DNA from 3 places in the Streptomyces sp. NPDC111507 genome. Region 2 is predicted to be linked to each of the others. Evidence: riboswitches for the same ligand, from Rfam matches in the RefSeq annotation. Region 2 holds a riboswitch; each other region holds the start of a gene.
What was found. A riboswitch is a leader RNA that binds a small molecule or an ion and turns the genes downstream of it on or off. The one in region 2 is predicted to bind S-adenosylmethionine.
Positions count from the first base shown of each region.

Region 1 (10,404 bases), on a different contig from region 2:
TCGCGATCAGCGCGGGTCTTCCGGGAGGCAGTTGAGAAGTGCGTTCAGGCCGTCATGGTCGAGGACGGAGACGCCCAGGGCCACGGTCATCACGGCCAGCAGATGCACGGCCCCCGGGAGATCCGCGTCGGCGGCGCGGGTCAGGGCCTCCGTGTCGCCCGCCGCCCAGGCCCGGACCGCCTGCCCGAAGGCGAACTCGTAGTGCGGGGGAGCCGCCGTGGCCGCCTGTTCGGCGGCCCGACCCACGTCACGGGCCGCGGGCTGGGCGGTCAGGGTGAGGCGCAGGGTGACGTCCATGACGGCACACAGATAGGTGTACGTGTCGTCGAGGGCGGAATCGTCCAGGGTGTCCAGGGCCGAGGCGACGGTCCGCGCGTCGCCGTCGGTGTACCCGCGCAGCAGGAGCAAAGCGGTGTGCCGGGCGGGGTGGGGGCCGGTGATCCGGTCGTGGGGCGAGGGAACGGAGGGATGGTGCGACACGCGGTGGACTCCTTCGGTGGGCAGCCCGAACTCCGGACGGTCCACCGCTGAGCTGCACCTGACCGTGCTGCACGTGACCGTGGACTCCGGCCGAATCTAGTGAAGCCCGTCGGCCACCGCGTCCAACCGGCGTCCGATCCCGTATACGGAGCTCGGACTACTTCCGATCGCGTACGGCGTCCTCCTTCGGACCTCCGACGCCTCCGTCCGCGGCCGTTTGGTTGACGTCTCCCATGGAGTGACCTAGAGTCAAAGTTGAATGTTCAAGTTAATACCCTGAACCCGCAGGCCGGGGCGCCCTCACTCACGTAAGGACCGGCATGAACTCCCTCCTTGATCCCGAGGTGCCCGCCGGAGCGTACGACCGGTTCCTGATCGACGCGCTGCCGCGAGCCCGGTCCCAGCGCGCGTGGACGCCCGCCGACGGACCGCTTCCCGCTCTGTACCTGAGCCACGGCGCGCCCCCGCTGTTCGACGACGGACCCTGGCTGCGGGAACTGTTCGAGTGGGCCCAGTCCCTGCCGAAGCCGAAGAGCGTCCTGATCGTCTCCGCACACTGGGAGGCGGCACCGCTGAGCCTGTCCGCCCCGGCGGCGCACACCCCGCTCGTCCACGACTTCGGCGGCTTCCATCCGCGTTACTACACGATGACGTACGACACCCCCGACGCGACCGCCCTCGCGCACCGCGTGGCCGGGACCATGCCGGACGGCGAGTCGCTGTACCAGCACCCCTCCCGCGGCCTCGACCACGGAGCCTGGGTGCCGCTGATGGCCATGTACCCCTTGGGTGACATCCCGGTGCTCCAGCTCAGCCTGCCCACCCGCGACCCCGGCCGGCTTCTCGAACTCGGCGCCCGGCTCGGCCCGTTGCGGGAAGAGGGCGTCCTCGTGATCGGCTCGGGCTTCATGACGCACGGGCTGCCCTTCCTCACCCGCGAGATGCTGACGAAGGGCGAAGTGCCGGGCTGGTCCTCGGACTTCGACGCCTGGGTCGCCGACGCGCTCGCCCGCGGCGACGTGGACGAACTCGCGGCCTTCCGGACCAGGGCGCCCGGAATGCCGTACGCCCATCCGACGGTTGACCACTACATCCCGCTGTTCGTCACGCTGGGCGCCGCCCCGAGTGCCGACCGGGCGGTGCGCACCACCGTCGAGGGTTTCATGATGGGCTTCTCCAAGCGGTCCTTCCAGACCGCGGTGTGAACCCTTGAACCCTCCGTACCGACACAAACCGCTGCCACTTCGACGGAGTTGAGACATGAACGACCGTGCCGACCGGACCATCGACGCCCTGCGCGGCGGACACGACTACCTGACCGCCGTGGTGCACGGGCTCGCCACCGCCGACCTCACCCGGCCGTCCGGGGCTTCGGAGTGGGACGTGTCCCAGGTCCTCAGCCACCTGGGCAGCGGCGCGGAGATCGGCCTCGCCTCCCTGGAGGGCGCGCTGCACGGCACCGGGCCCAAGGACGGCGACTTCAACAAGTCGGTGTGGGCGCGCTGGGACGCGATGTCCCCGGTCGAGCGCGCCGAGAGCTTCGTGACCGCCAACGAGGCGCTGGTGCGCGGGTACGAGGCGCTCGACCCGCGGGCCCGTGCCGAACTCCGGGTCGACCTCGGCTTCCTGCCCGCGCCCGTGGACGTCGCGACGGTGGCGGGTCTGCGGCTCGGCGAGTTCACCCACCACACCTGGGACGTCGAGGTGGCCTTCGACCGTACGGCGGTCCTGGCGCCCGCCGCGGTCGAGCCGCTCCTCGACCAGGCCGGACTGCTCATAGGCTTCCTCGGCAAGGTCGAGGCTCTCGACGGGCGGCAGGTTCGGCTCGCGGTCCACACCACCGCTCCCCGGCGCGCGTTCGGGCTCGACCTGGTCGACGCGATCGCGCTCACCGACGAGCCGGCCGAGCCCGACGCCGTCCTGAGCGCACCGGCCGAGTGGTGGCTGCGGCTCGTCACCGGCCGCCACGCCGCCACCCACACCCCGGCCGAGGTGACCCTCAAGGGCGACACCCTCACCCTGGACGACCTGCGACGCGTCTTCCCCGGGTTCTGATCCGCCGGTCCATCCCCTGAGGGGCTACTTCCCCGGCCCCTCGGGGGCCGCATCGCCACCCTCGACCCGCCCGGAGTCCGCACCGGGACACGGCGAGGGTGGCAGCAAGTCATGCAGGGCCTCGTAGCGCTGCGCGCAGGCCGTCTGTGCGATGGCCTGTGAGACGGCGTCGGCCAGCGGGCCCGTGGACTCGCGCAGCAGCCGACGCGCCTTGTCCGTGAGGGCCACCTCGATACCGCGCCGGTCGCCGCACGCCGAGCGCCGTGTGATCAGTCCCGCGTGCTGCAGACACGCCACCTGATAGGTCAGCCGCGTCTTGGGGCGGCCCAGCAGTTCCGCGATCTGAGTCATCCGCAGGCTGGATCCGGGCTGGTCGGCCAGCAGGCACAGCACCAGGAACTCGTCGTGCGAGACGTCGAGGGCGTCTTTGACGCGGGTGCGCAGTTGCTGCTCGATCGCCCCGGCCGCCGCCAGGAGACGCATCCAGGCCCGCAGCGGAGCGGGCAACAGCTCACCGTCGCCCGACGGCTCGCGTTCGGGCAGGTCAGCGGGGGCGGAAGGGTCGGCCATAGTGTCACAGTCTACCGGTTGTCCAAATTTGAAGAACCGGCTAGCGTGGAGTCATCCAAATTTGGATGACTGCATTGTCCCCACAGTCCCCGTGTGCCGCGTGCCCCGTGCGTCGCGCACCCCTGTGCACTGCCCGTAACCGTCTGGAGAACTCTCATGACCGTCGCCGTCGAAACCGGCCTGTGGCAGCTCGACCCCGCCCGTACCACCGTCGCCATCAAGCACAAGACGATGTGGGGCATGGTCACCGTGAAGGGCACCTTCACCGGAGTCGTCGGAGAGGGCGAGGTCCAGCCCGACGGGACCGCCCGCGGCACCATCACCCTGGATGTCGCGTCCCTGGACACGAAGAACGCCAAGCGGGACACGCACCTGCGCTCCGCCGACCTCTTCGACGCCGACCGCCATCCCACGATCACCTTCGCCGTCCGCGACGCCGTCCTCGGTCAGGACGACACCGTGGAGATCAACGGGCAGCTGACCGTGCGCGGCATCAGCCGGCCGCAGCCCGTCACCGGCCGGGTGACCGGGGCGAGCGCCGACACCGTCACGCTCACCGCGGAGTTCACCGTGGACCGCGACCAGTTCGACATGGGCTGGAACCAGATGGGCATGATCCGCGGCCTGACGACCGTCACCGGCACGCTCGTCTTCACCCGCGCCAAGGGCTGAGCCGACGTGGCGCCGGGGCCCGGGCCCTACGGCCCTACCGGCCCCGGCGACCTTGGCGTACGCGCTCAGCGCACCGTGCCGTGGAAGGCCGGGTGGGCGTCGAGCCGACGTACGTAGTCCCGGAGCCGCCCATAGGGGGAGAGGGACTCCGTCGGGCCGAGTTGGGTCAGGGCCACCCAGAGATCGACGTCCGCGGCCGTCAGCTCGTCGCCCAACGCGTAGACGTGCGAGGCGAGTTGCCCGTCCAGCGACTGGAGTGCCGTGGTGCGCGCAAGCGCCCGCGCGGCGAGGGTGACGTCCCGGTCGAGGAGTTCGCGCAAGGCGTCGATGTCCGCGATGAGGGCCGGTGGGTTCAGCCGGGGGAGGCGGGCCTCGCCCTGACAGACCGGCAGTCCGGCGAGGTCACGCAGGATGTCCGGCGTGTGGTTGCTCACGATCCGTCCGCTCCAACGGTCGCACAGCGCGGGCGCGGTGAGCGGACCGTCGTAGTGGTGCCAGGTGGCCTCGTACGCGCCGCGCAGTGCGGCGAACGCCTCGGGTGTCTCGGCGGAAAGCGTCAGCAGCGTGGCGGCGACCGAGTCGTGGAGACCGAGCAGCTCCAGGGTGATCGAGATGCGCAGCGAGCGCGGACAGCCCTCGGCGAGGTACAGCTGATAGCGGTGCGGCGCCGGGTAGAAACCGCCGGCCAGGCCGACGCCGATGCGGCTGCGGATGCGGTGGGGGCGAGGGGCGGCGAGCGAGACTGTCTTGGGCATGACTCTCCAGGCAACGTCGAAGCCCCCGCGACCCGTTGGGCGGCGGTGGCGGAACGGAGTGACTGCGCTGACGTACGAGCCGGTCCGGATCGCGGGACGTGCCTGACCGGACGAAGCGGGTCGGGTGAAGTCCGCTGCGGTGCGGCAGCGCCCTGAAGGGGCGCGGGGAACCGCGCGACCAGCCACGAGGGCGCCGCAGACGATCCACGGCACATCCCGGCACTTCCAGCGGAGCGCTCAGTACGCGCTGGAGACCCGCTGCAGATCGATGTGCAGGCGCCTGGTCAGACCGTTCGTGCTCCTCCTGGCCATTCTCATCGCTCCCGTGTCCGGGGCTCGCGAGAGGCGAGACCACGCTTGCCCCGCCGCGCCGGCGGGACCCGGTCGTCACCCGGGGCACCCCGTCGCGGTGGAAGGGTTGCCTGTCAGCGGGCCGGGGCCGATAACCGCGTCGAACGGGAGGAACCCGCACGACGGGCGCTGACAATCGTGACCGTCCCCGTCAGTCTCGGTGCGGTCCGCTGAGCCGTCAAGAAGGCATATGCGCGGTCTCACCACGTGGTCGTTCCGGCCGGAGCGCGTTGACATTCGTTTGGGGCCGTGCCTAACTTACGCCGCATCGGACCGGATCGATTCCGGTGCGTTCGAGGCCCAGCGGGGCGGAATGGTGACGGTGAACGCGATGTACGCAGCTGACGGGACGACCGCTTCGCGGCGCCACGGCTGCCCAGCCGCCGCACTGTGTCGTAGCTCCCGCGGTGCCCGCTGTCGCTGTCAGGGCTGACCGCTTCCGCCTTCCGCGGCGTTGAACGTCCGCACGGCTCGACCTCCCTCGCCCGCCGCCCCGCCGGCGTGCTGTCGATGAGCCTCTCCTCCCTCCGTACCCCTGACATCCGTCTGTCCCCGCGCGCACCGCCGCCGTACGGGCCGACGGCGGTGTGTCCGCATTCGTTGGAGCCCTCCATGAGTGAATCCCTGGGCTCCGCCGTGCCGTTGAGCACGACGGAGCCCCGCCCGGCCGCGGCACGACGCGTGCTGCCCCTGCGCCACCCCGGCCGCTGGATCGCCTCGGCCGTCGCGCTCGTCGTGGTCGCCCAGATCGTCCACGGGCTGGCGACCAACCCCTTCTTCCAGTGGGACCGGTTCGCGTACTGGTTCCTGCGTCCCACGATCCTCGACGGCCTGCTCATCACCCTCGAAGTGACGCTCTACAGCGCCGTGTTGGGCCTGCTCGGCGGCATCCTGCTCGCCCTGGCCCGACTCTCCAGGAGCCCCGTGCTGCGCGCGGTGAGCTGGGTCTACATCTGGCTGTTCCGCTCGGTGCCGCTCATCGTCGTCCTGCTCTTCCTCTACAACTTCAGCGCGCTCTACAAGACGCTGAGCCTCGGCGTGCCCTTCGGCCCCGCCTTCCTCACCTTCGACGAGTCCCGGCTCGCCACCGACATGGTCGTCGCGGTCGTCGGACTGAGCCTCAACGAGGCGGCGTACGCGGCGGAAGTGGTCCGCGGCGGCATCCTCTCCGTCGACCAGGGCCAGCACGAGGCGGCCTCCGCACTCGGTCTGCCCAAGGGCTACCAGTTCACGAGGATCGTGTTCCCACAGGCGCTGCGCTCCATCACCCCGAACTACGTCAACCAGCTGATCGGCCTGATCAAGGGCACGTCGCTGGTCTTCTACGTCTCGCTGCTCGACCTCTTCGGCTCGGTGCAGAGCATGGGCTCCACCTACCCCGGCGACATCGTGCCGCTGCTGCTGGTCGCCACCGCCTGGTACCTGATCCTCACGAGCGTCGTGTCCGTCGTCCAGTTCTACGTCGAGCGGTACTACTCGCGGGGCGCGCTGCGCTCCCTCCCGCCGACCCCGTTGCAGAAGGTCCGCACCGGTCTGCGTGATCTGCGGGCCCGGGTCCGCAAGGAGGCGGCGACATGACCGGCGAGACGCTCGAGATCCGACCGGCCGCCGTCGAGGTGCGCGATGTCCACAAGTGGTACGGCGCCCAACGCGTGCTGAACGGAGTGGAGTTGACCGTGAGGCCCGGAGAGGTCACCGTGATCCTCGGCCCGTCCGGCTCCGGCAAGTCCACCCTCCTCAGGGTGATCAACCACCTGGAGAAGCCCGAGATCGGCCATGTCAGCCTGAACGGCGAGCTCATCGGCGTACGCCGGCACGGCGACCGAAGGGAGATGGGGGTCCCCCCGGCCGAAGGCTGGGGGAAGCTCAAGGAGCTGAGCGAGCGGGCGATCCTGGCCCAGCGTGGCCGGATCGGGTTCGTCTTCCAGAACTTCAACCTGTTCCCGCATCTGACGGTGCTGGACAACGTGGCGGCCGCGCCGGTGGCGACCCGGCGGCTGAAGCGGCCCGAGGCCAGGGAGCTCGCGCGCACCCTCCTCGACCGTGTCGGTCTGGGCGACAAGGCCGACGCCTATCCACGCCAGTTGTCGGGCGGGCAGCAGCAGCGGGTCGCCATCGCCCGTGCCCTCGCGCTGCGCCCCGGAGTCATCCTCTTCGACGAGCCGACCTCCGCCCTCGACCCCGAGCTGGTCGGCGAGGTGCTCGCCGTCATCAAGGCCCTGGCCACCAGCGGCACCACGCTCGTCATCGTGACCCACGAGATCGGCTTCGCCCGCGAGGTGGCCGACCGGATCGTCTTCCTCGACGAGGGCCGCGTCGTCGAACAGGGCTCGCCCACCGAGGTGTTGGACCACCCGACGCACGCGCGGACCAGGGACTTCCTGAGCAAGGTCCTCTGAACTTCCCGCCCTCCCGCCCCTTCACCCAGCACGCCTTCACCACCTCACGGTTCACTCACGAGCACCGGACAAGGACAGCCATGCGCACCCTCACCCTCCGCGGCAGACTCCTCCGCGGCCTCACCGCCTCCACCGCCGTCGCCGCCCTCGCCGCCGCTCTCGCCGCCTGCGGAGGCGAGAGCGACGCGGCCACCACCTCCGACAGGGCGGCCGCCGGCACCGTCATCGTGGGCGCGCTCTCCAACGGCGCCGCGCGGCAGACCGACCTCAAGGTGTCCGAGGTCAAGTCCATCAGCGCCGAGCTGCCCAAGTCCGTGGCCAAGAGCGGCAAGCTGGTCGTCGGCGTCGGAGCGCTGCCCGCCGGGTTCCCGCCGCTGGCGTACGTCGGTCAGGACCAGAAGACCCTCACCGGTGCCGAACCCGACCTCGGTCGACTGGTCGCCGCGGTCCTCGGGCTGAAGGCGGAGGTGAAGAACTCGACCTGGGAGAACCTGTTCGTCGGCATCGACAGCGGCAAGGTCGACGTCGCCTTCACGAACGTCACGGACACCGAGGAACGCAAGAAGAAGTACGAGTTCGCCTCCTACCGGCAGGACAACCTCGCCTTCGAGGTGCTGAAGAAGAGCACCTGGAACTTCGCCGGCGACTACGAGAACCTGGCCGGCAAGACCGTCTCCGTGGGCGCCGGAACCAACCAGGAGAAGCTCCTGCTGGAGTGGAAGGCGAAGCTCGCGAAGGAGGGCAAGAAGCTCACCGTCAAGTACTTCCAGGACAACAACAGCGTCTATCTGGCGCTGTCCAGCGGGAAGATCGACGCCTACTTCGGGCCCAACCCCGGTATCTCGTACCACGTCACCCAGACGGCGAGGACGCCCGCCCCGACCCGCAACGCGGGCACGTTCTCCGGCGCGGGCGCGACCCTCCAGGGCCTGATCGCGGCCACCGCGAAGAAGGACAGCGGGCTGGCCAAGCCGGTCGCCGACGCGATCAACCACCTCATCAAGGACGGTCAGTACGCCAAGTGGCTCGCCGCCTGGAACCTCTCCAACGAGGCCGTCAGCACCTCGCGGATCAATCCGCCCGGCCTGCCGCTCGACAACTCCTGACCGCTTCCCGGAGGTCCGACGCCCTCCGGGTGCCCAGCAGGAACAGACGGCGTGGGCGGACCGTTGTATTGAAGGGATTCACGATGTCGGCGCGGCCATGGGTCCGCCGGAACACGAAAGCGGAGGTGAGGGACGTGCGAGTCGGGTCCGCTCACCGCGTCATGGCGCTCGTCCCGCGCCGCCGTGTGCACCTGCACTCCCGGCCGCACATCGATCTCCAGCGCGTGGCCGGCGCGCTCTGTCGTCCCTGACCTGTCACCCCGCCGCCGCGCCCTCCGCGTAGAGGGCCGCGCTCTCGTACGGTCGACCAGGAAGGCACCCCTCCGTGTCCGCATCATCTTCGCTGCCCGTTTCCTCCCCCTCGTCCCCCCCTCTGCACCTCGCCGTCGCACTCGACGGCGCCGGCTGGCACCCGGCCGCCTGGCGCGAGCCGGTGGCCCGCCCCCGTGAGCTGCTTACCGCCGGGTACTGGACGGACCTGGTCACCGAGGCCGAGCGCGGTCTCCTCGACTTCGTGACCATCGAGGACGCCCTCGGACTCCAGTCCTCACATCTCACCGAGCCCGACCGCCGCACCGACCAGGTCCGCGGACGCCTGGACGCCGTCCTGATCGCCGCCCGCGTCGCCCCGCTGACCAGCCACATAGGACTGGTCCCGACCGCCGTCGTCACCCACACCGAGCCCTTCCACATCTCCAAGGCGATCGCCACCCTCGACTACGTCAGCACGGGCCGCGCGGGCGTACGGGTGCAGGTGTCGGCCCGCGCGCACGAAGCCGCGCACTTCGGCCGCCGCACGCTCCCGCCGCTGCGCATCGAGGACCTGGACAGCCCGGCCCTGCGAGAGCTGACCACCGGCCTCTTCGACGAGGCCGCGGACTACGTGGAAGCGGTGCGCCGGCTCTGGGACAGCTGGGAGGACGACGCGGAGATCCGGGACGTCGCCACCGGACGCTTCGTCGACCGCGACAAACTGCACTACATCGACTTCGAGGGCGAGCACTTCAGCGTGAAGGGCCCCTCGATCACCCCCCGCCCGCCGCAGGGCCAGCCGATCGTCAGCGCCCTGGCCCACGCGACCGTCCCCTACCGGCTGGTGGCCCGGGCCGCCGACATCGGATACGTCACCCCGCACGACGCAGGCCAGGCCCGTGCCATCGTCGACGAGATCCGCGCCGAGCGGACGGCGACCGGCCGCGCCGACGAACCCCTGCACCTCTTCGGCGACCTCGTGGTGTTCCTGGACGACGACCCGGCCGCCGCGGCGGCCCGCCGCGAGCGTCTCGACGCCCTGGCCGGATACCCGTACACCAGCGATGCCCGGGTCTTCACCGGCACGCCCACTCAACTGGCCGATCTGCTGCAGGAGTTGGCGGAGTCGGGGCTGTCCGGCTTCCGGCTGCGTCCCGCCGTACTCGGCCACGACCTGCCCGCCGTCACCCGGGGCCTCGTGCCCGAACTCCAGCGCCGGGGCGTCTTCCGGCAGTCGTACGAGTCCGACACCCTGCGTGGGCTGCTCGGCCTCTCCCGCCCCGTCAACCGCTACGCCGCCACCGCCTGAGCCGGAGGGACCCACTCATGAGCAGCACGTCACAGGACAAGCCCCGCAAGCAGATCCACCTCGCGGCGCACTTCCCCGGCGTCAACAACACCACCGTGTGGAGCGCCCCCGGGGCCGGCAGCCACATCGAGTTCAGCTCCTTCGCCCACTTCGCGCGCACCGCCGAGCGCGCCAAGTTCGACTTCCTGTTCCTCGCCGAGGGGCTGCGACTGCGCGAACAGGGCGGCAAGGTCTACGACTTGGACGTCGTCGGCCGCCCCGACACCTTCACGATCCTCACCGCGCTCGCCGCCGTCACCGAACACCTCGGCCTGACCGGCACCATCAACTCCACCTTCAACGAGCCCTACGAGGTGGCCCGCCAGTTCGCCAGCCTCGACCACCTCTCCGACGGCCGCGCCGCCTGGAACGTGGTCACCTCCTGGGACGCCTTCACCGGCGAGAACTTCCGCCGC
Region 1 is NZ_JBVKBU010000003.1:177,408-187,811, reverse strand. Features, by position in the region: gene ACZ7M2_RS13605 (hypothetical protein) at 7-480, opposite strand; gene ACZ7M2_RS13600 (dioxygenase family protein) at 801-1,685, shown strand; gene ACZ7M2_RS13595 (maleylpyruvate isomerase family mycothiol-dependent enzyme) at 1,741-2,535, shown strand; gene ACZ7M2_RS13590 (MarR family winged helix-turn-helix transcriptional regulator) at 2,560-3,105, opposite strand; gene ACZ7M2_RS13585 (YceI family protein) at 3,262-3,777, shown strand; gene ACZ7M2_RS13580 (glutathione S-transferase C-terminal domain-containing protein) at 3,843-4,532, opposite strand; gene ACZ7M2_RS13575 (putative leader peptide) at 4,770-4,844, opposite strand; SAM riboswitch class IV at 4,881-5,027, opposite strand; gene ACZ7M2_RS13570 (amino acid ABC transporter permease) at 5,496-6,461, shown strand; gene ACZ7M2_RS13565 (amino acid ABC transporter ATP-binding protein) at 6,458-7,282, shown strand; gene ACZ7M2_RS13560 (ABC transporter substrate-binding protein) at 7,363-8,388, shown strand; gene ACZ7M2_RS13555 (putative leader peptide) at 8,472-8,639, shown strand; gene ACZ7M2_RS13550 (LLM class flavin-dependent oxidoreductase) at 8,714-9,949, shown strand; gene ACZ7M2_RS13545 (NtaA/DmoA family FMN-dependent monooxygenase) at 9,967-10,404, shown strand, end outside.
Region 1: it holds a riboswitch for S-adenosylmethionine, as region 2 does, so the genes downstream of both, ACZ7M2_RS13575 (putative leader peptide) here and ACZ7M2_RS02220 (aminotransferase class V-fold PLP-dependent enzyme) in region 2, are expected to answer to the same signal.

Region 2 (10,404 bases):
GGCTGAGTTCCGAGCTGATGTTCTTCGCGGCCCTCTTCGCGATGTACTTCACCCTGCGATCGGTGACCGGGCCGGACCACTGGAAAGAGATGGCGAGCCATCTCAACATCCCGTTCTCGGCCTCCAACACCACGATCCTGGTGCTCTCCTCCCTGACCTGCCAGCTCGGCGTGTTCGCCGCCGAGCGCGGGGACGTGAAGAAGCTCCGGATGTGGTTCAGCGTCACGTTCGTGATGGGTGCCATCTTCATCGGTGGTCAGATCTTCGAGTACACCGAGCTGGTCAAGAAGGACGGGCTCTCGCTCTCCTCCGACCCGTACGGCTCGGTGTTCTACCTGACCACCGGCTTCCACGGCCTGCACGTGACGGGTGGCCTCATCGCCTTCCTGTTCGTCCTCGGCCGCACCTACGCGGCCAAGAGGTTCACTCACGAGCAGGCGACCGCCGCCATCGTCGTGTCCTACTACTGGCACTTCGTCGATGTCGTGTGGATCGGCCTCTTCGCCACGATCTACTTGATCAAGTAACCGGGCGGCGTCCGCGGCGAACCGATCGCACGCGACGAACCGATCCATTTCCCGAAGCATCGACGCAGAAGATCCTGACACCGGGGTAATCCGTGAAAAAGCTCTCCGCACGACGACGCCATCCGCTGGCGGCGGTCGTCGTCCTACTCCTCGCGCTGGCGGCCACCGGGGGGCTGTACGCCGCGTTCGCACCCGCGAGCAAGGCGCAGGCCGATACGACCGCCCAGTCCCTTGCCATCGACGAGGGCAAGAAGCTCTACTCCGTGGGCTGCGCCAGCTGCCACGGAACCGGCGGTCAGGGGTCCTCCGACGGGCCGAGCCTGGTGGGCGTGGGCGCCGCGGCGGTCGACTTCCAGGTCGGCACCGGCCGTATGCCGGCCCAGCAGCCGGGCGCTCAGATCCCGCGCAAGAAGGTCATCTACTCGCAGGCCGAGATCGACCAGCTCGCGGCGTACATCGCCTCGCTCGGCGCCGGTCCCACGATTCCGACGAAGAGCCAGGTCAGCCCCGAGGGTGCGGACATCGCCAAGGGCGGCGAGCTCTTCCGTACGAACTGCGCGCAGTGCCACAACTTCACCGGCAAGGGCGGCGCCCTGACGCACGGCAAGTACGCGCCGAGCCTTGAAGGTGTCGACCCCAAGCACATCTACGAGGCCATGCAGACGGGCCCGCAGAACATGCCGTCCTTCCCCGACACCACGCTGTCGGAGAAGAACAAGAAGGACATCATCGCGTACCTCAACGCGGTCAACGGTGACGACACCGAGAGCCCCGGCGGTCTGGAGCTGGGTGGCCTCGGGCCGGTCAGTGAAGGCCTCTTCGGCTGGATCTTCGGTCTTGGCGCCCTGGTCGCCGTCGCCGTCTGGGTCGCCGCTCGGACCGCAAAGGCCAAGAAGTCATGAGTAGCCAAGACATTCCAGAAGAGAACCTGCCCGCTGAGCAGGTCGACGAGCACGGTCACGGCGCGGTAGCCCTCGCGGACGAGACCAACCCGTTCGCGGACCCGGGCCTGCCGCCCCACGAGCACCGCGTCCAGGACATCGACGAGCGGGCCGCCAAGCGGTCCGAGCGCGTCGTCGCCATGCTGTTCACGCTGTCGATGCTGGCCACCGTCGGGTTCATCGCCTCGTACGTGGCGATCCCGAGGGACCAGTCGATCTTCGTCTTCCCGCTCGGGCACATCAGCGCGCTGAACTTCGCGCTGGGTATGACCCTCGGTGTGGCGCTGTTCTCGATCGGCGCGGGCGCGGTCCACTGGGCCCGCACCCTGATGTCCGACGTGGAGATCGCCGACCAGCGTCACCCGATCGAGGCGGAGCCCGAGGTCAAGGCCAAGGTCCTGGCCGACTTCAAGCAGGGCGCCAAGGAGTCCGCGCTCGGCCGCCGCAAGCTGATCCGCAACACGATGTTCGGCGCGCTGGCCCTGTTCCCGCTCTCCGGCGTCATGCTGCTGCGCGACCTGGGTCCGCTGCCCGGCACCAAGCTGCGCCACACGCTCTGGTCCAAGGGCAAGCTGCTCGTCAACATGAACACGAACGAGCCGCTGCGCGCCTCCGACGTCGCCGTCGGCTCGCTCACCTTCGCCAAGCCCGAGGGCCTGGAGGAGCACGACGAGGACTTCCAGCTCCAGATCGCCAAGGCGGCCCTGATGATCGTCCGGCTCCAGCCGGAGAACATCAAGGACAAGCGCGAGCTCGCCTGGTCGCACGAGGGCATCGTGGCGTACTCGAAGATCTGCACCCACGTCGGTTGCCCGATCTCCCTGTACGAGCAGCAGACGCACCACGTGCTCTGCCCCTGCCACCAGTCCACCTTCGACCTCTCCGACGGTGCCCGAGTGATCTTCGGCCCGGCCGGTCACGCCCTGCCGCAGCTGCGCATCGGTGTGAACGAACAGGGCTACCTCGAAGCGCTCGGCGACTTCGAAGAGCCCGTCGGTCCTGCCTTCTGGGAGCGCGGATGAGCACTACCACCACTTCCGACTCGCGCCCTTCGCGCGAGAAGGCCCCGGCCGGCGAGAAAGTCGCCGACTGGGCCGATGGACGGCTCGGGATCTACTCCCTGGCCAAGTCCAACATGCGCAAGATCTTCCCCGACCACTGGTCGTTCATGCTGGGTGAGATCTGCCTCTACAGCTTCATCATCATCATCCTCACGGGTGTGTACCTGACGCTGTTCTTCCACCCGTCGATGAACGAGGTCACGTACCACGGCAGCTATGTCCCCCTGCAGGGACAGCTGATGTCCGAGGCGTTCAACTCGACCATGCACATCTCCTTCGAGGTGCGCGGTGGTCTGCTGGTCCGGCAGATCCACCACTGGGCGGCGCTGGTCTTCCTCGCCGGCATGTTCGTGCACATGATGCGCGTGTTCTTCACGGGTGCGTTCCGCAAGCCGCGTGAGGTCAACTGGCTGTTCGGCTTCCTGCTGTTCGTCCTGGGCATGTTCACCGGCTTCACCGGTTACTCGCTCCCGGACGACCTGCTCTCCGGCACCGGTGTCCGCTTCATGGAGGGCGCGGTCCTGTCCGTGCCGGTCGTCGGCACGTACCTGGCGTTCTTCCTCTTCGGCGGCCAGTTCCCGGGCGGCGACTTCGTCGCGCGGTTCTACTCGGTCCACATCCTGCTGCTGCCGGGCATCATGCTCGGGCTGGTGGTCGGCCACCTGATCCTGGTCTTCTACCACAAGCACACGCAGTTCGCGGGCCCCGGAAAGACGAACAACAACGTCGTCGGCATGCCGCTGCTGCCGGTCTACATGGCCAAGGCCGGAGGCTTCTTCTTCCTGGTCTTCGGTGTCATCGCGGCCATCGCGGCGATCGCCTCGATCAACCCGATCTGGTCCATGGGCCCCTACCGTCCGGACATGGTGTCCACGGGCGCCCAGCCCGACTGGTACATGGGCTTCTCCGAGGGTCTGATCCGTGTCATGCCGGGCTGGGAGATCAACCTCTGGGGTCACACGCTCGTGCTGGGCGTGTTCATCCCGCTGGTGATCTTCCCGCTGGTCCTGGTCGCGATCGCGGTCTACCCGTTCATCGAGTCCTGGGTCACCGGCGACAAGCGTGAGCACCACATCCTGGACCGCCCGCGCAACGTCCCGACCCGGACCGCGTTCGGTGCCGCCTGGATCAGCTGGTACTTCGTCCTGCTCGTCGGTGGTGGCAACGACATCTGGGCCACGCACTTCCACCTGTCGATCAACTCGATCACCTGGTTCGTGCGCATCGGCTTCTTCGTCGTGCCGGTGATCGTGTTCGTCATCACCAAGCGGGTCTGCCTCGGCCTCCAGCGCCGCGACAAGGACAAGGTGCTGCACGGCCGCGAGTCGGGCATCATCAAGCGCCTGCCGCACGGTGAGTTCATCGAGGTGCACGAGCCGCTCAGCCAGGAGGCCCTGCACACGCTCACCGCTCACGAGCAGTACCAGCCCGCCGAGATCGGCGCGACGGTCGACGAGAACGGTGTCGAGCGCAAGGTGAAGGGCTCGGAGAGGCTGCGCTCCAAGCTCAGCGAGGGCTTCTACGGGGAGGACAGCCAGATCCCCAAGCCCACGGTCGAGGAGTACAAGGAGATCACGAGCGGCCACGGCCACCACTGATCCTGCGACCGGTTGACCGGTCTTCACTGATCGCCACGGCGAGAGCCTCCGTCCATTGCCTGGACGGGGGCTCTTTGCCGTCTCCGGGCCTGGATAGGGTGTTCCCATCTACACAAGACGTCCCTTGGCCGGGACGACGGACCCAGGAGCGGCTTATGAGCGCTGTGAACCCCGCTGGAGGCAACACCGCGGCGGGCCGTTCCTGGCCCGTGGTGCTGAACGGCCTGCTCGAGGGCCGCGACCAGAGCGCGGACGACACGGCCTGGGCGATGGACCGGATCATGAGCGGCGAGGCGACGGACGCGCAGATCGCCGGGTTCGCGGTGGCGCTGCGGGCCAAGGGCGAGACGGTCGAGGAGATCTCCGGTCTCGTCCGGACGATGTACGAGCACGCCAATGTGATCGAGGTGCCGGGGGACACCGTCGACATCGTCGGTACGGGCGGTGACGGCGCGAAGACGGTGAACATCTCCACGATGTCGTCGATCGTCGTGGCCGGGACCGGCGCCAAGGTCGTCAAGCACGGCAACCGGGCCGCGTCCTCCGCGTCCGGTGCCTCGGACGTCCTGGAGAAGCTCGGCGTCAATCTGGACCTGACGACCAAGCGGGTGGCCGAGGTCGCGGAGGAGGCCGGGATCACCTTCTGCTTCGCGGTGAAGTTCCACCCGGCGCTGCGTCATGTCGCGGCGGCGCGGGGGCAGTTGGGGATCCGGACCACGTTCAACGTGCTGGGTCCGCTGACGAACCCGGCGCGGGTGAAGGCACAGGCCGTCGGAGTCGCGGACCTGCGCATGGCGCCGATCGTGGCGGGCGTGTTCGCCGAGCGCGGCAACTCCTCGCTCGTTTTCCGCGGCGACGACGGCCTGGACGAGCTGACCACCACCGCGACGTCCCGGGTCTGGATCGTCCGCGACGGCAAGGTCACCGAGGAGCGCTTCGACCCGCGTGACGTCGGCCTCGAACTCGTCCCCGTGGAGGCCCTGCGCGGCGCCGACGCGTCCTACAACGCGGACGTCGCCCGTCGCCTGCTGGGCGGCGAGACGGGGCCCGTACGGGACGCTGTGCTGCTGAACTCCGCCGCGGCCCTCGTCGCCCTGTCGCCGACCGACGCGCCGCTCGCGGACCAGCTCCGTGCCGGGATGGTGAAGGCGGCGCAGGCGATCGACTCGGGGGCGGCGAAGCGCACGCTGGAACGCTGGGTGGCGGCGAGCCAGTCGTAGTCCGCGGGCCGGTGGGGGTTGCCCGCGCAGTTCCCCGAGCCTCTTCAGGGGTGCGGGGAACTGCGCGATCTTTGGGCCCACTCGGCGTCCCGGTATACGGACGCCGGGTTGCGGGTGGAAGATCTTGTGGCAGGATGCCGTATCAGGTCATGAGCGACAGCCATCAGGCCCCGGCCGGCTGTCCGGCAACCCTCCGTCCGTGGCGGGGTGCCCCGGGTGAAGACCAGGCCGTAGGCAGCGAGGTCTACGGCAAGCGCGGACCCCTCGAGAATCCCAGGGGTCCTGGTCGTTCGAGGGAGCCTTCTGTGAGCAAGCGAATGCGATAGGGCGTAGAGCCCCGCCTCCGCACACCCCTTTTGCCTTTCCTCCCTGCGCCGAGCCGTGCAGTCGCACACCCGTACCCCCGTGCGCCCGGCCCGCGCAGCGATTCCGCCTGCCTCTCACAGGAGCTCGCCATGTCTGTCTCCACCGCTGCCGCCGACCAGACCGTTTGTGCCCCTCTGCCCGTTCTGGGGCGAGATGTCACCGTCCCGCTCGTGACCGGCGGTGAGGTCACCTACGCCGCGCTCGACTACGCCGCCAGCGCCCCCGCCCTCCAGCGGGTGTGGGACGACGTCGCCGCGTACGCCCCGTACTACGGCAGCGTGCACCGCGGCGCCGGGTACCTCTCCCAGCTGTCCACCGACCTCTTCGAGAACGCCCGCAGGACCGTCGCGGAGTTCCTCGACTGCCGGGGCGACGACCAGGTCGTCTTCACCCGCTCCACCACCGACTCCCTCAACCTGCTGGCCGCCACCCTTCCGGCCGACTGCCAGGTGTTCGTCTTCGAGACGGAACACCACGCCTCGCTGCTGCCGTGGAAGGACGCCCAGGTCACCTACCTCAACGCGCCCCGCACCCCGCAGGAGGCCGTGACGGCCCTGGAGCGGGCTCTCGCCGTCCGAGACCCCCACGGCCCGGCCTTGGTCTGCGTCACCGGCGCCTCGAACGTCACCGGCGAGCTGTGGCCGGTGCGCGAGCTGGCCGCCGCCGCGCACGCGCACGGTGCCCGGATCGTCCTGGACGCCGCCCAGCTCGCCCCGCACCACCCGGTGTCCGTGCGGGACCTCGACGTCGACTGGGTCGCCTTCTCCGGGCACAAGCTGTACGCGCCGTTCGGCTCCGGCGTGCTCGCGGGCCGCGCCGACTGGCTGCGCGAGGCCGAGCCGTACCTCGCGGGCGGCGGCGCCAGCCGCAAGGTCACGCGGCGGGTGGACGGCGGCGTGGACGTGGAGTGGCATGAGAGCGCGGCCCGGCACGAGGCCGGTTCGCCGAACGTGATCGGCGCCTACTCCATCGCCTCCGCCTGCAAGGCGCTGACCGAGGCCGGTTTCGACACGCTCGTCGCCCGCGAAGAGCAGCTGATCGGGGCCGTCCGCGCCGGTCTGGCCGAGGTGCCCGAGGTCCGCGTCCTGTCGCTCTTCGGCGACGACGCCCCGCGCGTCGGCGTCATCTCGTTCGTCGTCGAGGGCTGGAACAGCTCGCACTTCGCGGCCGCGCTGTCCGCCGAGTACGGGATCGGGGTGCGGGACGGTCTCTTCTGCGCCCACCCGCTGGTGCGGACGCTGCTCGGCAGTGATCCGCAGACGCAGGGGGAGTGCGGGGCGCCCGAGGCGGCGCCCGGGGAGAAGTCCCTCAACGCGATCCGCGTCAGCTTCGGGGCCGGTACGCCCGACGAGCATGTGGAGCGGTTCGTGCGCGCGGTGCGGGAACTGGTGCGGGACGGGGCGAAGTGGAACTACCGCACGGAGGACGGCCGCTGCGTCCCGGCGGCCTGAGGTCGGCCGGGGGTACGTGGGGGCGCCGCCCCCACATCCCCGAATGAACCCCGCGCCTGTGCCTAGCTGTCGAGGCCGATGGCGAACGCCGCTTCCAGGTCGTGCTGGGAGTACGTGCGGAACGCGACGTGGGTGTCCGTCCCCTCGACGCCGGGGATCTTGCTGATCTTGCCGGGGATGACGTCCGCCAGGTCGTCGTGGGCCTTCACCCGGACCATGGCGATCAGGTCGTACGTACCGGTGACGGAGAAGACCTCGCTGACACTGTCCAGCGCGGCGATCGACTCGGCGATCTCGGGGATCCGGTCCACGCTGGTCTTGATGAGCACGATCGCGGTGATCACGGCTGGTTTTCTCCCTCGGGTGCTGCTGCTGGGGTTTTCACTCTAGTCGGCCGCCCGAACCGCACCCACGCGTAGACGAACCCCAGCGAGAAGCCCACCAGGTGGGCCAGATAGGCGACCCCGGGGCCCGAGGGGCTGCGGCCCGCCGCCAGCCATTGCAGGGTCACCCAGAAGGGCAGCACGACCCAGGCGGGGAAGCGCAGCGGCAAGAAGAAGAGGAACGGGAAGAGACTGGTCACCCGGGCCCTGGGGAACAGGTACAGGAACGCTCCGAGGACCGCGGAGATCGCCCCCGAGGCGCCGACCAGGGTCTGCTCGGAGCCCGAGTTGGCGATCGCGTAACCCAGCAGAGCGAGGTAGCCGCAGACCACGTAGAAGACGACGAACTGGACGTGGCCCATGCGCTCCTCGGTCATCGCTCCGAAGACGTAGAAGAAGAGCATGTTGCCCAGGAGGTGGAGCCAGCTGCCGTGGATGAACAGGGCCGTGGCCGGGGTGAGCCAGGCGCTCGGGGTCCCGTCGAAGAGCTCGGCGGGGATCACGCCCCAGCGCCGGAAGTAGGCCCGCTGGGCGACCACCAGCGCGTCCCCGGTGCCGAACGACGGATTGAGTCCCGAGGCGGGACCGATCAGGAAGATCAGGCAGCACAGGAAGATCAGCCCGTACGTCACCGGCGCGGACTGACCGCGCATCGTCCTGCCGACCGCCGTACCCCAGGTGCTGATCATGGGACAGAGCATGACGTAACCGGACCGATGCACGCAGAGTGCCTCGCCGCCGTGGACGGCCGAGCGTCGAGTACCCGCCAGGCCGTAGGGTAACGAGCCACACGCGCCGGAGACCGGCGCTGGACGGACACTAGAAGGAAAGCGACTGCCACATGACGGTTCCCCTCCCGACCGCCGAGACTCGCTGGCGCTGCACACTCTGCGGCAACCTCACGCGATTCGACGTGACCCGCTCGTCCAAGGTCGTCGAGTATGTGCACCTCGACCTGGCCGGTGAGCCGAACGTCGAGGAGCGCAAGGTGGTCAGTGAGACCATCGAGTCGGTGCGCTGCCGGTGGTGCAACGCGGTGGACCAGGTGGAACTGGTGGACAGGCCGGGCGCCGGCTCCTGAGGGAGCGGGCCCCGCACAGACATTGGGGTGACGGATGGTGGAGACCACAGGCGGGGAGCCGGACGACGGCGCCGCTGAGGTGCTCGACCGTCCGCTGCCCGACGGGGTGCGCCGACGGGTCGTACAGATCGTGTCGGACGGCTTCGGCGGGTTGACCGTCGCCGAACTGCCCGCCCCATTGCGGCAGTATGCGCGGTTCGCCCCCAACCGGCGCGCGAAGTTCGCCGGCAACGCCATGGCCACCGCGCTGGAGACGGATCCGCTGTTCCGGCAGCGCATCGCCGAGAAGCTCAGAGAGGCGCAGTCGGAGCTCGCCGACGCCCTCGACTCGGGCGCGCCGCCGCCGGCCGCGGATCCGCTGGACGTGGCGGCCGCGGCCTATGTGCTGCGCCCCACGGGCTGGGTGAAGCTGGTGACCGCCGCGGGCGAGGAGGCCCTGCGGGCGGACGCCGAGCGCGCCGACGAGGAGAGCCGGGCGGAGCTGGAGCGACTGCGCGAGGAGCTCGCGCAGGCACGTGGTCAGACCAAGGCCGAAACCGAGCGGTTGCGCACGGAGTTGGAGTCCGCGAAGAGGGAAGCGGAATCGCTTCACCGCAAGTTGCGCGGCGCTCTCAGCGACGTCAAGCGGGGCGAGGCCGCGCTGCGCAAGCTGCAGGGCGAGATGGACACCGCGCGGGCGGACGGGCAGGCCCAGGTGTCCGCCGCCGAGAGCGAGACCCGGCGGCTCAAGGCACGGCTCTCCGAGGCCGAGGCGGCCCTGGAGGCCACCCGCAAGGCGGCGCGCGAGGGTCGCAGCGTCGAGGACATGCGCGTACGGCTGTTGCTCGACACCGTGCTGGAGGCGGCCCAGGGGCTGCGCCGGGAGCTCGCGCTGCCCCCCGTGTCCGTACGGCCGGCGGAGACCGTGGACGCGGTCGAACCGGGGCGCATGACGCCCAAGGACATCGCGACCCGTGCCCTGTCCGAAAATGATCCCGCGATCCTTGACCAGCTGCTCGCGCTGCCACAGGCGCATCTGGTCGTCGACGGCTACAACGTCACCAAGACCGGCTATCCGCAGATGCCGCTGGAGAAGCAGCGCCTCAGGCTGTTGGGGCAGCTCTCGCAGCTCGCCGCGCAGACCGGGGCCGAGGTGACGTGTGTCTTCGACGGGGCCGAGCTGGCGGCGCCCGTGCTGCTCGCGCCGCCGCGCGGGGTGCGGGTGCTGTTCTCCAAGGCGGGTGTCACGGCGGACGAGTTGATCCGCCAGCTGGTGCGCGCCGAGCCGCCCGGGCGGCCCGTCATCGTGGTCTCCACCGACCGTGAGGTGGCCGACGGGATCGCCAAGGCCGGCGCTCGCCCGGTGGCCTCCGTGGTGCTTCTCAAGCGCTTCTCGCGCGGCTGAGACGGTCGTCGGCGATCTGCGCCGTACGCACCAAAGGGCCCGTACGTCCCATCCGTAACATCCAGGCGTTGTGCCCGAATTGGCGAAACCTTCACGCAACGTAGCGTCAGCCCCACATCACTGCACGTGAGTTGAGTGCAAAGAATGCGCTGGGTGACGAAGAATTTTCAGGTTTGGATTTGAACTGATCACAGGAGGGTCACTAGGGTCGGGGCTCGAACCTCCACTCGGGTGATCACTCATTGGGAGTGACGGTGGGGGGACACCGCCCGTCGGCGTCTCGGCAGGCGGCTGGAGGAAGAAGGAGCTCGCCTTCGTGGCGTCCCACCGTCGACCCAAGCAGCCGAGCCGCACCCGTGTGACCGTGCTCACCACCGTCGCCGCCGCTGCCG
Region 2 is NZ_JBVKBU010000001.1:483,603-494,006, reverse strand. Features, by position in the region: gene ctaE (aa3-type cytochrome oxidase subunit III) at 1-527, shown strand, start outside; gene qcrC (cytochrome bc1 complex diheme cytochrome c subunit) at 620-1,429, shown strand; gene qcrA (cytochrome bc1 complex Rieske iron-sulfur subunit) at 1,426-2,490, shown strand; gene qcrB (cytochrome bc1 complex cytochrome b subunit) at 2,487-4,127, shown strand; gene trpD (anthranilate phosphoribosyltransferase) at 4,283-5,347, shown strand; SAM riboswitch class IV at 5,493-5,609, shown strand; gene ACZ7M2_RS02220 (aminotransferase class V-fold PLP-dependent enzyme) at 5,803-7,164, shown strand; gene ACZ7M2_RS02215 (Lrp/AsnC family transcriptional regulator) at 7,227-7,508, opposite strand; gene ACZ7M2_RS02210 (rhomboid family intramembrane serine protease) at 7,505-8,236, opposite strand; gene ACZ7M2_RS02205 (hypothetical protein) at 8,389-8,628, shown strand; gene ACZ7M2_RS02200 (NYN domain-containing protein) at 8,663-10,012, shown strand; gene ACZ7M2_RS02195 (C40 family peptidase) at 10,329-10,404, shown strand, end outside.

Region 3 (10,404 bases), on a different contig from region 2:
GTTGACGAGGGCGACGTCGGCGAGCCGGTAGGCGGCCAGGGAGCGGGCGAAGTCGTCCTTGACGTGGAGGACGACCGGGGTCCAACCCGGGGTCCCGTACTGGGAGTTGATCTGGGTCGCCACCCGCTGGACCTCGGCCGTGTAGTCGCGGTAGACGGCCAGGTCCTGACGGGAGGGGTAGGCGAAGGCCACATGGACGACGCGCTCGCGCCACTCCGGGTGGTCCTCCAGCAGTTGCCGGTACGCCAGCAGGCCCCGCACGATGTTCTTCGACAGCTCGGTCCGGTCGACCCGCACGATCGTCCTGCGGCCCTCGCCGATCTGCTCGCGCAGCGCGGCCATCCGGTCCGCGACGTCCGCCTCGTGCGAGCGCCTGCGCAGGAAGTCCGCGTCCGCGCCGAGCCCGTGCACGCCGATCCGGGTGTCGCCGAGCCCGCCGACGAGCGCGTCGCAGCAGGCGGTGAACGCGTCCGCCCAGCGCTGGGTGAGAAAGCCGAGCCGGTCCGCGCCGAGCATGCCGCGCAGCACCTGTTCGGCGATGTCGTCGGGCAGCATCCGGAAGTAGTCGACCGGCGCCCAGGGAGTGTGCGAGAAGTGGCCGATCCGCAGGTCGGGGCGGAGTTCGCGGAGCATCCCGGGGACGAGGGTCAGGTGGTAGTCCTGGACGATCACCACCGCGCCCCGCGCGGCCTCCGCGGCCAGTGCTTCGGCGAACGCGCGGTTGTACGCCTCGTACGACGCCCACTGGCGCCGGAACTCCGCGTCGAAGACCGGCTCCAGCGGGGTCTGGTACAGCATGTGGTGGACGAACCACAGCACGGAGTTGGCGATGCCGTTGTACGCGTCCGCGTGCACGTCGGCGTCGATGTCCAGCATCCGTACGCCGTCCTCGGCGACCCCGCGCCGGACCGCCTCGCGGTCGCCGTCGCCGAGCGCCGAGCACACCCACAGGGCCCCCGCGTCCGGCCCGATCGCGGAGAGGCCCGAGACCAGCCCGCCGCCACCGCGCCTGGCGCGCAGCGAGCCGTCCTCCTGGACCTCGTAGGTGACCGGGCCGCGGTTGGAGGCGACGAGGATGTTGTGGGCGCCTTGCGTTGAAGCCATGCCTCGAAACTTAGCCCCGGGTGGAAACGCTCAAACGTTCCCTTCAGCCGTATGCCGTCCGCGGGCCGGTGGGGGCTTGTCGCGCAGCCCCGCGCCCCTGACGGGGAGCTTCTACGCCGCCCTTCGTTTCTGGTATTCGGAGATTTCGACCATCGGCGGACGTTCCTCCGTGTCCACCGAGTACGTGTGCGGCTCGAAACCGTCCCCGCCCCGTTCGAACTGGGTGAGGGCCGGGCGGATCAGGTGGCCGCGGGCCAGCCGGAGCTGGGCCGTGCGGTAGATCGCGGCGGACATCCGGCCCAGCGCCTGCCCGTCCTGGTGGCGGTGCTTGCGCACGCCCACGTCGACCTGGGCGAGCGCGTCCAGGCCCACCAGGTGCAGGGCGTCGACCAGCATGCCCAGCTCGATCCCGTACCCGACGGGGAAGGGGAGCTGTTCGAGCAGCGAGCGGCGGGCCGCGTACTCCCCGCCGAGCGGCTGCACGAAGCCGGCCAGCTGCGGCCAGTGCATGTTGAGGAGGGGGCGGGCCATGAGTTCGGTGACCCGGCCGCCCTGCCCCGCCGCACCGCCGAGCGGACGGTCGTACATCGCCTTGACGAGGTCCACACCGGGCTCGGTGAGCAGCGGCCCCACGATTCCGGAGACGAAGTCCGAGGAGAACTCCTTCAGGTCCGCGTCGATGAAACAGATGATGTCCCCGCTCGTCACGAGGAGGGAACGCCACAGCACCTCGCCCTTGCCGGGCACGGCCGGGATGCGCGGCAGGATCTCGTCCCGGTGCACCACGCGCGCGCCCGCCGCGGCGGCCACCTGCGAGGTGCGGTCGGTCGAGCCCGAGTCGACGACGACGATCTCGTCGACGAGGGGCACCTGCTGCATCAGGTCGTGGCGGATGACGGCGACGATCTCGCCGACCGTCTCCTCCTCGTTCAGCGCGGGCAGGACGACGCTCACCGAGGAGCCCGTGGCCCGTTTGGCGGACATGAGTCCGTGGAGCGGGCGATCGGTCACGGACCAGGAGCGATTGCTCAGCCAGCGCTCAGTTTCCTTCAGCACGGTCTGCGGCTCCTCACTGTCTGATCACCCGGTGTCTCACGGTGTGATCCATCTCGCGGTTCGGACGACTATCTCAACTGTCCTGGCCTTCGGTTACAGTCTTGAACAACGCGGATGACCATCGCATGTCGTAGATCATCTGGGGACCATCGCTCCACACGCACCACCGCACGACACAACCGAATACCGCTCATCCAGAGGGGCAGAGGGATACGGCCCGATGAAGCCCCGGCAACCCTCCAGCTGGTCCTGTCACATTGATGTGGCGAGGCTCCCGGCTCGGGAAGGTGCCAAATCCGTCTCACGGCGAAGTGCGTCGTGAGGAAGATGAGGAGAAAGGGCCTCGCCTCCATGGCTGCGCAGACTGTTGCACATTCGACCGTTGCAAGCACCACGAACCCTGTCGCGGGCGACACCACCACCGTAGTCGGTGTGGATCTCGGACCCGCCGCCGCGCTTTCCTGCCGCGAGTGCGGGCACCGCGTGCCGCTCGGCCCCGTGTTCGCCTGCGAGGAGTGTTTCGGCCCGCTGGAGATCGCGTACGACTTCTCGGCCTACGAAACCGAAGAACTCCGGGCGCGCATCGAAGCGGGCCCCGCGAACATCTGGCGCTATGCGCCGCTGCTGCCCGTCCCGGCCGACGTCGCCGACAAGCCGAACATCAACCCCGGCTGGACCAAGCTCGTCAAGGCCGACAACCTCGCCCGCGAGCTGGGCGTCGAGGCCGGCAAGCTCTTCGTCAAGGACGACTCCGGCAACCCGACGCACTCCTTCAAGGACCGCGTCGTCGCCCAGGCCATCGAGGCCGCCCGCGCGTTCGGCTTCACCACTCTCTCCTGCTCCTCCACGGGCAACCTCGCCGGCGCCGTCGGTGCCGCCGCCGCCCGCGCCGGCTTCCGCTCCTGCGTGTTCATCCCGCACGACCTGGAGCAGGGCAAGGTCGTCATGGCCGCGATCTACGGCGGCGAGCTCGTCGGCATCGAGGGCAACTACGACGACGTGAACCGCTTCTGCTCCGAGCTGATCGGCGACCCGGCCGGCGAGGGCTGGGGCTTCGTCAACGTCAACCTGCGGCCGTACTACGCGGAGGGCTCCAAGACCCTGGCGTACGAGATCTGCGAGCAGCTGGGGTGGAAGCTCCCCGACCAGCTGGTGATCCCCATCGCCTCCGGCTCCCAGCTCACGAAGATCGACAAGGGTCTTCAGGAGCTGATCAAGCTCGGACTGGTCGAGGACAAGCCGTACAAGATCTTCGGTGCCCAGGCCGAGGGGTGCTCGCCGGTGTCCGTCGCCTACAAGGCGGGCCACGACGTCGTACGGCCCCAGAAGCCGAACACCATCGCCAAGTCGCTCGCCATCGGCAACCCGGCCGACGGGCCGTACGTGCTGGACATCGCGCGGCGCACGGGCGGGGCCGTGGAGGACGTGAACGACGAGCAGGTCGTCGATGCGATCAAGCTGCTCGCGCGTACGGAGGGGATCTTCGCGGAGACGGCGGGTGGGGTGACCGTGGGTGTCACGAAGAAGCTGATCGAGAACGGGCTCCTCGACCCGAGTCTGACCACCGTGGTCCTGAACACCGGTGATGGTCTGAAGACGCTGGACGCGGTGGCGGGTACGGGTCTGACGGCGACCATTCGTCCGAGCCTGGACTCCTTCCGGGAAGCCGGGCTCGCGTAAGCGTCGTTGTTCGTCTGCGGGCCGGTGGGGGCTGGTCGCGCCCACGCGGCGGAGCCGCATATTCAGTCACGCCCCGCGCCCCTAAAAGCCCTTACCTGACCGGAGGTCACAAGAATGAGCGTTTCCGTCCGCATCCCCACCATCCTGCGCACCTACACCGGTGGTCAGGCCGAGGTGACGGCCGAGGGTGGGACCCTCGGTGAGGTCATCGCGGATCTGGAGAAGAACCACACGGGTATCGCCGCGCGCGTCCTGGACGACCAGGGCAAGCTGCGCCGGTTCGTCAACGTCTATGTGAACGACGACGACGTCCGCTTCGAGCAGGGTCTGGAGACGGCGACACCGGACGGCGCGGGCGTCTCGATCATTCCCGCCGTCGCCGGCGGCTGACCGCCTCGCGAGTCGTTACCCAGGGTGAGATAGTTACCCTTGGTAATGCCAATTACCGAGAGTTCATCGAATTGCCCCCTCCGCGAGAGAAGCGGAGGGGGCAATTCTGCATGGTTGAGCGCGGTACAGTTGGGGAACGCGCTGCACTTTGCATGCCGGGCGCATATGAGTTCGCGCCCGAAGTCCGGCAAGAAATAGCCAAAGTGTCCCGCGCTTATGAGCCTTATACGGCTTTTATGGGGCCCGACTTGCCCTGAATCTTCGCATATTCTCCCCATATTCCCGATCGGTCGTGCCCGGAATTCTCGTCCGATTGACCTGTTGCAGACGGCAGTTGGACAGATACATTCAGCCGCGGTCGACGCGTTCCGGCGCACACCCCCAACCGTTGGGGGGTGAGGTCTGACCCGGGTCCGCGAAGTGCGGTCCTGTGCAAGGGCCAGTAATAGGGGAGTTAGGCATGGCTCAGGGCACCGTCAAGTGGTTCAACGCGGAGAAGGGGTACGGCTTCATCGCGGTCGACGGTGGTGCGGATGTATTCGTCCACTACAGCGCGATTCAGATGGACGGCTACCGCACCCTGGAAGAGGGTCAGCGGGTCGATTTCGAGATCTCGCAGGGCCAGAAAGGGCCGCAGGCGGACATGGTCCGACTCGCGACCAGCTGAAGCACGCGCCGACTGACTGTTCGACGTGACGAAGGGCTCGTATCCCCTGGGGTACGAGCCCTTCGGCCTGTCCGCACGCGGCCGTGGGCCCGCTCGACACGGCCGTGGGCCCGCTCGCGCACCGGCGCGACGCGCGGGTTGCGCGCCCCTTCTCACCTGCGGATCAAGGGAAGGCGCTTGCACTCGGCAGGGGCGAGTGCTAATCATTGGCGTTAGCACTCTGAAGGTGAGAGTGATAACGAAGGACCGGGTCGGTGAGGCCCGCAGGCCAGGTGGTGCAAGGAACCACGGGGCAGGCAGGCCGTCCGTCGCGGGCGCCAGCGCGGTCCGGAGCAATCCACCCCAGTCCGGGAGGACCACTTCACATGGCCAAGATCATCGCGTTCGACGAGGAGGCACGGCGCGGTCTCGAGCGCGGGATGAACCAGCTCGCCGACGCCGTCAAGGTCACCCTTGGCCCCAAGGGCCGCAACGTCGTCCTCGAGAAGAAGTGGGGCGCCCCCACGATCACCAACGATGGTGTTTCCATCGCCAAGGAGATCGAGCTCGAGGACCCGTACGAGAAGATCGGCGCCGAGCTGGTCAAGGAAGTCGCCAAGAAGACGGACGACGTCGCCGGTGACGGTACGACCACGGCGACCGTTCTCGCCCAGGCGCTCGTCCGCGAGGGCCTGCGCAACGTAGCCGCCGGCGCCAACCCGATGGCTCTCAAGCGCGGTATCGAGAAGGCCGTCGAGGCCGTCTCCGGTGCCCTCCTCGAGCAGGCCAAGGATGTCGAGACCAAGGAGCAGATCGCTTCCACGGCCTCCATCTCCGCCGCCGACACCCAGATCGGCGAGCTCATCGCCGAGGCGATGGACAAGGTCGGCAAGGAAGGCGTCATCACCGTCGAGGAGTCCCAGACCTTCGGTCTGGAGCTTGAGCTCACCGAGGGTATGCGCTTCGACAAGGGCTACATCTCGGCGTACTTCGCCACCGACATGGAGCGTATGGAGGCCGTCCTCGACGACCCGTACATCCTGATCGCCAACTCGAAGATCAGCAACGTCAAGGACCTGCTGCCGCTCCTCGAGAAGGTCATGCAGTCCGGCAAGCCGCTGCTGATCATCGCCGAGGACGTCGAGGGCGAGGCCCTGTCGACCCTGGTCGTCAACAAGATCCGTGGCACCTTCAAGTCCGTCGCCGTCAAGGCTCCGGGCTTCGGTGACCGCCGCAAGGCCATGCTCGGCGACATCGCCATCCTCACGGGCGGCGAGGTCATCTCCGAGGAGGTCGGCCTCAAGCTGGAGAACGCGGGTCTGGACCTGCTGGGCCGTGCCCGCAAGGTCGTCATCACCAAGGACGAGACCACGATCGTGGACGGCTCCGGCTCCGCCGACCAGGTCCAGGGCCGGGTCAACCAGATCCGTGCCGAGATCGAGAACTCCGACTCGGACTACGACCGCGAGAAGCTCCAGGAGCGTCTGGCGAAGCTGGCCGGCGGCGTGGCCGTCATCAAGGCCGGTGCCGCCACCGAGGTCGAGCTCAAGGAGCGCAAGCACCGCATCGAGGACGCCGTTCGCAACGCGAAGGCGGCCGTCGAGGAGGGCATCGTCGCCGGTGGTGGCGTGGCCCTCATCCAGGCTTCCTCGGTCTTCGAGAAGCTCGAGCTCTCGGGTGACGAGGCGACCGGCGCCAACGCCGTGCGGCTCGCCCTGGAGGCCCCGCTCAAGCAGATCGCCGTCAACGGTGGTCTCGAGGGTGGCGTCATCGTCGAGAAGGTGCGCAACCTGCCCGTCGGCCACGGCCTGAACGCCGCGACCGGTGAGTACGTCGACATGATCGCCGAAGGCATCATCGACCCGGCGAAGGTGACGCGCTCTGCCCTGCAGAACGCCGCCTCCATCGCCGCGCTGTTCCTGACCACCGAGGCCGTCATCGCCGACAAGCCGGAGAAGGCCGCCGCGGCCGCTCCGGGCGGCATGCCGGGCGGTGACATGGACTTCTGATCCTTCCGAGGATCGGTTTTCCTGCCGAGGGCGGTACTTCCTGGAAACAGGGGGTACCGCCCTCGGGCGTGTCCGGGGTCACAGGGCGAGGTGCCGGGCGGCCGGAATGACATGACCGGCCGGGGAGTTGTCGTTGACGCATGATCAATGCATACGCACATACCAACCGGTACCCGAGGAGCCCCCACACGTGTCTACGACTGCCCCCGCCTCCCGCGCGGCCGAGATCCTGTCCCGCCCTGTCTCGCTGAACGGCCTGACGGTCCCGAACCGGATCGCGATGGCACCGATGACCCGGCAGTTCTCCCCGGGCGGCGTCCCTGGTGAGGACGTGGCCGGGTACTACGCCCGCCGCGCCGCCGCGGGCGTGGGCCTCATCGTCACCGAGGGCACGTACGTGGGCCACGACTCGGCCGGGCAGAGCGACCGCGTGCCGCGCTTCCACGGCGAGGAGCAGCTCGCGGGCTGGGCGAAGGTCGCCGACGCCGTGCACGCGGCGGGCGGCACGATCGTCCCGCAGCTGTGGCACATCGGCATGGTGCGCGAGGCGGGACAGCCGCCGTTCGCGGACGCGCCGGCCGTCGGCCCGTCCGGCGTCGGCTCCGCGGACGCCGAGGTCACCGGCAAGGCCATGACCCAGCAGGACCTGGACGACGTCGTCGAGGCGTTCGCCAAGGCCGCGGCCGAGGCCGAGCGCATCGGCTTCGACGGCGTCGAGCTGCACGGCGCGCACGGCTACCTCATCGACCAGTTCCTGTGGTCGGGCACCAATCGCCGCACCGACACGTACGGCGGCGACCCCGTGGCCCGTACGAAGTTCGCGGCGGAGATCGCGGCCGCGGTCCGCGCCGCCGTGTCGCCCTCCTTCCCCGTCCTCTTCCGCTACTCCCAGTGGAAGCAGCAGGCGTACGACGCTCGGCTCGCCGAGACCCCGGAGGAGCTGGAGGCGATCCTGACCCCGCTGGCCGAGGCCGGTGTGGACGCCTTCCACGCCTCCACGCGCCGCTACTGGCTCTCCGAGTTCGACGGCTCCGACCTCAACCTCGCCGGCTGGACGAAGAAGCTGACGGGCAAGCCGGTCATCACCGTCGGCTCGGTCGGCCTCGACGGCGACTTCCTCAAGGGCTTCCAGGGCGAGGGTGCCCCGGTCAAGGGCATCGACGAACTCCTGGACCGTCTGGAGCGCGACGAGTTCGACATGGTCGCCATCGGCCGCGCGCTGCTCCAGGACCCGGAGTGGGCGGCGAAGGTGCTGGACGGGCGGTTCGACGAGCTGAAGGCGTACGACGCGGCGGCGCTGCGCACGCTCAGCTGACCCTCTGGGACTCCCCGGCCAGGGCGGTGCCCTGGCCGGGGAGTCCCACTCCCGCTAGCGTTCGGCGCATGCGGATTCTGCATCTGTCGGACACCCACATCGACCGCACCGACGCCCCGAACCGCCACGGCGTCAACGCCACCGAGTCCCTGCGTCTGATGCTCAGTGAACTCCGCCACCAGCGGGATGTGGACGCCGTCGTCGTCAGCGGCGACCTCGCCGACGACGGGTCGTCCGAGGCGTACGCCGGTGTGCGCGGCCTGCTGGACGGGTTCGCCGTGCGGATGGACGCGCCGGTCTTCTACAGCACCGGCAACCACGACGAGCGCCAGGCCTTCGCCAAGGTGCTGGGCAGCGGGCACGTGGCGCCGGACGGCACCGACCGGGCCGAGGCCGTCGTCCCGTCCGACGAGAGGGAGCGGGCGGCCGTGAGTCTGGTCGACGGCTACCGGTTCGTCACGCTCGACTCGCTGGTGCCGGGCAGGGTTCACGGACACCTCGGCGCGGGGCAGCTGGACTGGCTCCGTGAAGTCCTGCGGACGCCGGCGCCGCACGGCACGGTCCTTGTCTTCCACCACCCTCCGATCACCCTCGACGTCGAGGTCCAGCGGGTGCTCGGGCTGCGCAATCCGGCGGACCTGGCCGACGCGATCCGCGGGACCGACGTCCGGGTCATCCTCTGCGGCCACTTCCACCTCCAGATCCTCGGCTTCCTGGAGTCGACGCCGGTGTGGGTCACCCCGGGCGTCGTCAACCGCATCGACCTCACCACCGCCGCCGGCACCGAGCGTGCCGTACGCGGGGCGTCGGCGTCTCTCGTGGAACTGGACACCCCGGGCGGTCCGCTCTTCCACACCTTCCACGCACGCGATCCGCGGGCGCACGAGACCGTCTACGAACTGGACGGGGACCAGACGCGTTCCTTCCTCGAGAGATACGGCACCAGCTGACGACCGGTCTCCCGTACGCAGCCTTCAGCAAGGAGTCATCCATGACGACAGCCGCATCCCGACAGCCCGCCGCCGGGCCCGCCGAGCCCGTGGTGCGTACCGCCGCCGGTGCGGTGCGCGGGCGGCGGGAGGACGGCCTGGCGGTCTTCCGGGGTGTCCCGTTCGCCGAACCTCCGGTGGGGGAGGCGCGGTTCGCCGCGCCGCGCCCCGCGCGGGCCTGGGACGGGACACGGGAGGCGTACTCCTTCGGGCCGCCGCCCCCGCAGGAGGCGGGAATCCAGGGCCGCACCGGTGTGCTGAACGCTCCGACGGGCGACGACTGGCTGACGGTGAACGTCTGGACGCCGGACCCGGACCCGGCCGCCCGTCGTCCGGTGATGGTGTGGATCTACGGCGGTGCCTACAAACTCGGTCACTCCGGCAGCCCCGGCTACGACGCCCGGCTCATCGCCCGCGAGGGTGACCTCGTCGTCGTCACCTTCAACTACCGCGTCGGCATCGAGGGTTTCGCCCGGATCGAGGGGGCGCCCGCCAACCGGGGCCTGCTCGACCAGGTCGCCGCCCTGGAATGGGTGCGCGAGAACATCGCGGCCTTCGGCGGCGACCCCGACCAGGTCACCGTCTTCGGAGAGTCGGCCGGTGCCGGTTCGATCGCCTCACTGCTGGCCATGCCGCGCGCGGCCGGGCTGTTCCGGCGGGCGATCGCGCAGTCCGTGCCGGGCACGTTCTTCTCGGACGAGCTGGCCCGGGACATCGCGGCCGCCATCGCCGCCGAGGCGGGCCTGCGTCCGACGGTCGCCGACCTGACCACCGTCGACCCGCGTCAACTGACCGAGGCGGGGGCGGCGTTGGGCGCCAAAATGCGGACGTACGAGGAGAGGTGGGGGCCGGTGGTCCATACGCTGACGCCCTTCTCGCCGGTCGTCGACGGTGACGTACTGCCGACCACTCCCTGGCGGGCGCTGGCGTCCGGCACGGCCCGGGACGTGGAACTGATCGCCGGTCACAACCGGGAGGAGTACCGGCTGTTCGTCGGGCTCGGCGGCCAGCTCGGAAAGATCACGGAGGAGGCGGCGGCAGCCGCGCTGCGCAGGTTCGGGCCGGGCCCTGACGGCGAACGGGCTTACCGCGCCGCCTTCCCCGAGGCCTCGCCGGGAGAGTGGTACGAACGCGTCCAGACCGACTGGCTGTTCAGCATGCCCTCGCTCCACCTCGCCGAGGCGCAGGTCGCCGGGGGTGGACGTGCGCACGTCT
Region 3 is NZ_JBVKBU010000004.1:563,495-573,898, reverse strand. Features, by position in the region: gene ACZ7M2_RS20285 (alpha,alpha-trehalose-phosphate synthase (UDP-forming)) at 1-1,104, opposite strand, end outside; gene ACZ7M2_RS20280 (glucosyl-3-phosphoglycerate synthase) at 1,216-2,160, opposite strand; SAM riboswitch class I at 2,348-2,494, shown strand; gene thrC (threonine synthase) at 2,512-3,840, shown strand; gene ACZ7M2_RS20270 (MoaD/ThiS family protein) at 3,955-4,230, shown strand; gene ACZ7M2_RS20265 (cold-shock protein) at 4,691-4,897, shown strand; gene groL (chaperonin GroEL) at 5,263-6,885, shown strand; gene ACZ7M2_RS20255 (NADH:flavin oxidoreductase) at 7,076-8,200, shown strand; gene ACZ7M2_RS20250 (metallophosphoesterase family protein) at 8,269-9,150, shown strand; gene ACZ7M2_RS20245 (carboxylesterase/lipase family protein) at 9,192-10,404, shown strand, end outside.
Region 3: it holds a riboswitch for S-adenosylmethionine, as region 2 does, so the genes downstream of both, thrC (threonine synthase) here and ACZ7M2_RS02220 (aminotransferase class V-fold PLP-dependent enzyme) in region 2, are expected to answer to the same signal.